Linked DNA regions of Tautonia marina. The protein of the gene in region 1 interacts with the protein of each later gene in a pairwise test. Links are inferred from orthologs where the notes say so. Each region holds a gene or a part of one and is shown on either strand. Other genes may lie near its edges. The genes, in order: dnaA and dnaB.

Region 1 (3,150 bases):
CAGAAGACCGATGGCCGGGCGCGCCGTACGGTGAATTCCAGTCACCGTGACGCGATGCGGCGTTGCCCGGTTCGATGCTGAAGACACCCTCCTCCCGCGATCGAGGCGGAAGGGGCCGGGATCGCCGTCCGTCTGCTCGGCTCGCGCGAAGCCGCAAGAGCTACGAAGGAGGGAGATCCGATGGCCCTTTGGTTTGCATGGCTCCTGGACGTCCGGTTGCATTTGAGCCTGTTCGTGGTGTTTCTGTTGACGATCATCCTGGGAGATCGGTCGGAGACCAAACCGCAACCGGTCTGGAGAGTGGAACGCCTGGTCCAGCGCCAGCAGGAATATGAGCGGGCGAGGGCGCTGGCGCTGGCCGCTTCCGGAGACTCGCACAAGGAAACGCTCAGGATGGCCCCTGGCCCGGCCGAACGGCCGTGAGGGCGCCCGGATCGCGCCAGCCGGACCGCGCCGGAGGCCTTGCCGTAAGTCGGCGCGAGCGCTCGACTTCCTATTCGCGCCAGGTGGCGCCAGCGCCCCTCGAAGCCGATTGACTTCGAGGGGATCCGGGCGCATATCCCCCTAGGTTCGTCGTGCCGTCCTGAAGATCGGGCGTGCCGATGGCGATCATTGGTTGGTGATCGTCACGCGTCGGCCGATCGGTCGTTCCAGGAAGTTCCGGCGCGTGATGCTCTCGCGGATGAAGGGGGAGAGGTCGATCATGGTCGATCGGCGGTTCGAGCATGAGCCGGCCCTGCGGGCGGCGGTGGCCGAGCGAGTCGGCGAGTCTCGCTTTGGGCTCTGGTTCGGCGACGAGGTCCGGCTCGGCGTCGAGGGCGACTGCCTGACCGTCGGCGTTCCGAATCGGTTTTTCCGGGATTGGATCCGAGGGAAGTACGCCCGCGAGCTGTCGGCCGTGGGAGAACAGATCGCCGGCCGTCGGCTGGATCTGGCCTTCGAGGTGGCCGATGAGCTGGAGCCGAGCGTGGACGAGGTCGCCCCTGGGCCTCCCGATCGCTCGAAGCCGGACGATCGGAGGCGAGGGCCGTCGGTGCCGCTACCGACCTCGTCTCCCGCGGCCCCCGTGGATCAACCCGCGCCGAGGCCGCCGGTCGATCATCCCCGCTCGCGACGGGCGAGAGCCCCTCGACGGCTCGATCAGTTCGTGCCCGGTCCCGGCAGCCGCCTGGCTCTGGCCGCGTGTATCGAGATGGCCGAGTCGCCCGGTTCGGCGTTCAATCCGCTGGTGATTCACGGCGGCATCGGCCTGGGGAAGACGCACCTGCTGGAAGGCCTGGCCGAGACGATCGCACGGCGACACCCTGGCATGAGGGTCATTCATCAGACGGCCGAGGCGTTTACCAACAGCTTCCTCGAAGCGATGCGAGCCGGGACGCTCAACGGGTTTCGCTCACGATACCGGAGCGCAGAGCTGTTGATTCTCGATGATGTGCACTTCCTGACCTCAAAGCGGGCGACGCAAGACGAGTTTCAACACACCTTCGACGCCCTGATCGCCGCCGGGGCGGCCGTGGTGCTGGCCAGCGATCAGCACCCGAGGCTTATTCCGAAGCTCTCCGACGAGCTGGCCACCCGGTTGCTCGGTGGCATGGTCGTGAAGCTCGACGCTCCTGATCCGACCACCCGGCGTGCGATTCTCAAGGCGAAGGCCGCGGCTCGCGGGGTCGAATTGCCCGAGGCGGTGGCCTCGTATATCGCCGAACACCTGCGCACGAGCGTCCGAGAGCTGGAAGGGGCCTTGCACAGCGTTCTCGCCCACGCCACCCTGACCGGCAAGCGGCTCGACCTGAACCTGGCGAAATCGGCCCTGCGCGACACGATCCGACACACGGCGCAGGCGGTGGCGCTGCGCGACATCGAGCGGGCCGTGGCCTCCTTGTTCGACCTGCCGCCCGATGCCCTGAAGTCCGACGGCCGCTCCCGAGCCGTGACCCACCCCCGAATGATGGCCATGTACCTGGCCCGCAAGCATACCGGAGCGGCCTACAGCGAGATCGGTCGCTACTTTGGCGGCCGGAATCACTCGACGGTCATCTCGGCCGAGAAGAAGGTCCGCGCCTGGCTGCAGGACGAGCAACGCCAGTCGCTCCTGGCCGGGTTCGAGACGATGGGCGAGATCCTCTCGGCCGTCGAACGGGCGCTGGGGACCTGAAACGGATCCTGGCCACCGAAGCGAATCGAGGTCACGTCGAGAACGTGCGATGCGTTTCGAGGCGATCCAGTTGTTTCATGGAGAGATGTGAGAATCCTTTCGCTCGCCATGGTGACGCCAGAGAACGCCGGGGCAACGCCAGCGACGTTGCGATTGGCGTTGCCCCTGTCTGGGACTCGAAGTATAGTCCGCCGCTGCCTCTCTCGATTGGGCCGGTGTGTTCTGTCATGAGACACTGCCGGCAGGATCGAGCGCGATTTGCTCACGGAGGAGCCGGATCATGGGAGCGTTGGCAGCGGCGAAGATCGGCCGTGAACAGCCTATTCGTGTGCATCGTCCCGAGGCCACTCTCGTTTCGGGCTTTCCTCTCCGACCGGCGATCGCAGCCAACACCGCCGAGGCAACCGCCCTCTGGGACGAGTTCTTCGGCTCATTTTTTGACCGGCAGGCCGCCGTGCGGCTGGTCCATGAAACCAATCCGCGCGTTCACAATCGTTGGAGGCCGAAGCTCGCGCTGGTCCTCCCGCCGGACTTCTCGGTCGATCGCCCGTCGCACCGGGCCGATCTGACCGCCGCGCTCGAAGTGCTGGCAGCGACCGTTGAGCAGTACAAGATTGAATGCATTAGCAACAGTCCTGATGCGTCTCGCCTCTTTGCCGAGGTTCGTCCGTATTCGGCCGAAGCCGTGGCCGGGTGCGTCGGCGCACTGGTGCTCGGCTCAAGGGCCCTGAACGACGAGGTCGCGGCGATTCGGCCGAGCCGTCGGGTGACGGCCGACCCGTGCGCCTTCCGAACCGAGGGACACCGGATCGTCTTTGAGCAAGGTCGGCTCGACTGGCCCTTCGCGCCGGCCGAGGATTCCGAGGTGATCGGGTCGTGTTCGCAAGGCCTGATTTCAGCCTTCGTGGATGAGAACGACGACACGCCTGCCTTTCTCGATGCCCTCATGCGGTTCGCCTCGGGAGGCTCAGGTCTGCGGGTCACGCTTTCGTCCC
Region 2 (3,167 bases), on another replicon or contig:
TTTGACGGCTACGGCCGAGGCGCCATCGTGGAGCATTGCCGGAAGCGCGGCTGGCTGCTCATCAGTCCCCGACGGGGTCCGATCGGTTCGGGGCCGATCGCGGAGGTGGTCGATGCGATGGCGTCCGTCTACCCGGTCGATCGGTCCCGGGTCTTCCTCGTGGGACATTCCAGCGGAGCGGCTCAGGCGATTGAAGCGGTCGTCCGACACCCGGATCGCTACGCGGCAGTGAGTGCGCTCGGAGGAGGAGGACGCATCGACGAGGTGCCAGGATTAACGCAGGTCCCTATCTTCATCGGTATTGGGGCGCTCGATTTTATGCTCGATTCGTCCCAGAAACTCCGTGATGAACTGACCCGGATCGGTTCGGAACAAGTCGAGTATCGGGAATACCCCGGTATTGAGCACATGGTCATCGTCCAGGTTGCGCTGCCAGACACGTTCGAGTTCTTTGATCGGATCGGGGAGGATCTCGTGGACGAAAACCGATGAGGAAGGACGTACGGCCGAAGCCGACGAAGCGTCAGCGGCAGGTCGAATGGGGCATCACTGTTGTGATGCTCGGGATTCTCGGCCTGCTCATCATCGGCCCACCCTGGAAGCGGTTTATGCCCCCCGAAGGAATGGAGACGATCGACGACCTGATCGCCGTATTGCCCGAGACCTATCGCTTCGCGGCGGTCGAGCACGACGGGACGTCCTATGTCGTCTGGGTCGGGAGGCCCCGAGGGCCGATCGTCTCCGGCCCTCCGGTCTGCGTCTTCGCCACGAACGGCCGCCTGGTCGATTGGTCCGGAGACACGGGCGACTCGAACAACCAGTTCGTGCGGGAGATGCACGCCCGAGCGAATCAGACGGACCCCATCAGCAAAGATGAGGCGATCGCCATGTGCCGACCGTGACGCGATCGGCGACACCCCGGTTCCGAAGGCCGGGGCATCGCCGGATCGAACACGGAGGCGAGGGTCAGAAGGTCCCGGCGTCGATCGGGCCGTCGGCGACCGCGGCGAGGTTTTCGAACCGCATGAAGTTCTTGAGGAAGGTGAGCTTCACGGTGTCCGTGCGGCCGTTTCGGTTCTTGGCGACGATCAGCTCGGCGATGCCAGGCTGATCGTTGGGGTCGTAATACTCGGGCCGGTGCAAGAGGAGCACAAGGTCGGCGTCCTGCTCGATGGCCCCCGACTCGCGGAGGTCGGCCATGCGGGGGCGGCGGTCCTCGCGGTTCTCGACGCCTCGGTTGAGCTGAGAGAGGGCGACGACGGGCACGTTCAACTCTCGGGCAAGGGTCTTGAGGCGGCGGCTGATCTTGGCAATCTGCTCCTGTCGGCTGTCGCGCCCTTCGCCCGAGTCGGGCTCGATCAGCTGGATGTAGTCGACCATGATCAGGCCGAGGTCCTGGCTGGTCTTGGCCTGGCGAAGCTTGATCCGGCGGGCATTGGCCGTGATCTGGAGCATGTTGCGGGTCGGCGTGTCGTCGATCAGGACAGGGGCGCCGGCCCGCAGTTCATCGTACGCGCGGCCGAGCATGGTCATGTCGCGCTGGTTGAGCCCCTGGCCAGTCCGGAGCTTGTGGCCGTCGACCTTGGCCCGGGCGCCGAGCATTCGGTCGGCGATCTCCAGCTTGCCCATTTCGAGCGAGACGAAGAGAACGGCCTTGTTCTGGGTCAGGGCAACGTTCTCACAGATATTCAAGGCAATGGCCGTTTTCCCCATACTCGGGCGGGCGGCCAGAATGATGAGCTGCGACCCCTGGAACCCGGTGGTAATGTCGTCGAGGTCGAGCAGGCCGCTGGCGGTCCCGGTGATCGGGTGGCGAGACTCGGATCGGAGGGCGATCCGGTCCATCGCCTCGGTGACGATGTCCTGCAGGTCGACCGTCTCGCCGGTGGCCTGCTCCTCGGCAATCCGGAAGACCTGACGCTCGGCGTTCTGGAGGACCTCGTCGGCCGACTTGATGCTGTCGTAACTATCTTTGAGGATCTCGTGGGCACCGCCGATGAGCTGACGAAGGACCGACTTCTCACGGACGATGACCGCGTAATGCAAGGCATTCGCGGCGTGGGGCACGCTGTTGATGATCGAGCCGATCAGCTCGTCGCCGCCGAGGCGATCGTATTGCTCGCGGCGCTGGAGTTCCTCGGCCAGGAGCAGGGTGTCGACGGGTCGGCCGAGGTCGTACAGCTCTCGGATGACGGTATAGAGCGTCTGGTGGGCATCGCGGTAGAAGTCGTCGGGCCGGAGCAACGGCACGACATCGTGGAGGACTTCATTGTCGAGCAAGATCGAGCCGAGCACGCCGCGCTCGGCTTCGAGGTTCTGAGGGGGCAGACGGTCGTCGGGCGGTGCCGACGACGGGGCGGCATTTCTGGGGTGATGACCGTTGCCGTGACCATTGGCGTAGGGGGACATCAGCAAGCAGCTCCGACCGATCGCGGGCGGCGAATGGCCGGGCCGACCCCTCGCGGATCAAGCCAAGAGCGGGCGATCGCCGCAGGGCCGAATCCATGGCTCTATCGAAACCTAAGGGAGGCTGCGGTTCGGCCGGCCGACAACCATGAAAAGAGATCGGCCGGATCACGGCACCAACACGAAGGAAAAGGGGCGTCCCAGACCCGGAACGAGTCAACCGACGCCCACTTTCCGTCACGATCATGCCCAGTGCATCACGCCCCAAGAACCAAAGGAGTGGGTCAGGCCCCCCCTTCGTCTCCCTCGACGTGCGTGGGGACCACCCAGAGCTTGACCTCGCCGGTGATCTCCATGCCCAGGTGGATCGGGATGCTGTAGAAGCCAAGCTCCTTGAGCGGCCCTTCGATCCGAACGCTCTCGGCGTCGATCTGCACGCCATCGGTCGCCAGGGCGGCGGCAATCTGCTGGGCATTGACCGAGCCGTAGAGGTGACCTTCCTCGTTGGCGTTGGCCTCGATGGTGATCGAGCGCTGGGAGAGCTGAGCGGCGAGATTCTGGAGGTCGGAACGCTTGGCTTCTTCCAGGGCCTTGAGTCGCGAGCGATGCTTCTCGACGATCCGAAGATTGTGCGGCGTGGCAAAGGTCGCAAGGCCTTGCGGCAACAGGAAGTTGCGCGCGTATCCCGGTCGAACCTTGACCAGATCGCCCGGCTCACCGAGCTTGGCGACCTTGTTGGTCAAGAGGACGTGCATGTAGCC

What was found.
Region 2: the proteins of dnaA (region 1) and dnaB interact in binary tests that used the Escherichia coli proteins (3 or more experiments, as listed by UniProt). The link is inferred for Tautonia marina from one-to-one orthologs.

The regions. Positions count from the first base shown.
Region 1 is NZ_WEZF01000015.1:13,593-16,742, forward strand. The notes cover bases 97-2,929. They hold dnaA (chromosomal replication initiator protein DnaA), read left to right. Parts: upstream 97-703; coding sequence 704-2,155; downstream 2,156-2,929. Other genes in these bases: GA615_RS17770 (hypothetical protein), read left to right, coding at 181-423; GA615_RS17780 (glycosyltransferase family 2 protein), read left to right, coding at 2,436-2,929. Outside these bases: more of GA615_RS17780, read left to right, coding at 2,930-3,150. UniProt on the Escherichia coli protein: Plays an essential in the initiation and regulation of chromosomal replication. Binds in an ATP-dependent fashion to the origin of replication (oriC) to initiate formation of the DNA replication initiation complex once per cell cycle.
Region 2 is NZ_WEZF01000002.1:450,625-453,791, forward strand. Bases 189-3,038 are described here. They hold dnaB (replicative DNA helicase), read right to left. Parts: upstream 2,410-3,038; coding sequence 967-2,409; downstream 189-966. Other genes in these bases: GA615_RS04330 (hypothetical protein), read left to right, coding at 189-492; GA615_RS04335 (hypothetical protein), read left to right, coding at 489-902; rplI (50S ribosomal protein L9), read right to left, coding at 2,691-3,038. Outside these bases: more of GA615_RS04330, read left to right, coding at 1-188; more of rplI, read right to left, coding at 3,039-3,167. UniProt on the Escherichia coli protein: The main replicative DNA helicase, it participates in initiation and elongation during chromosome replication. Travels ahead of the DNA replisome, separating dsDNA into templates for DNA synthesis.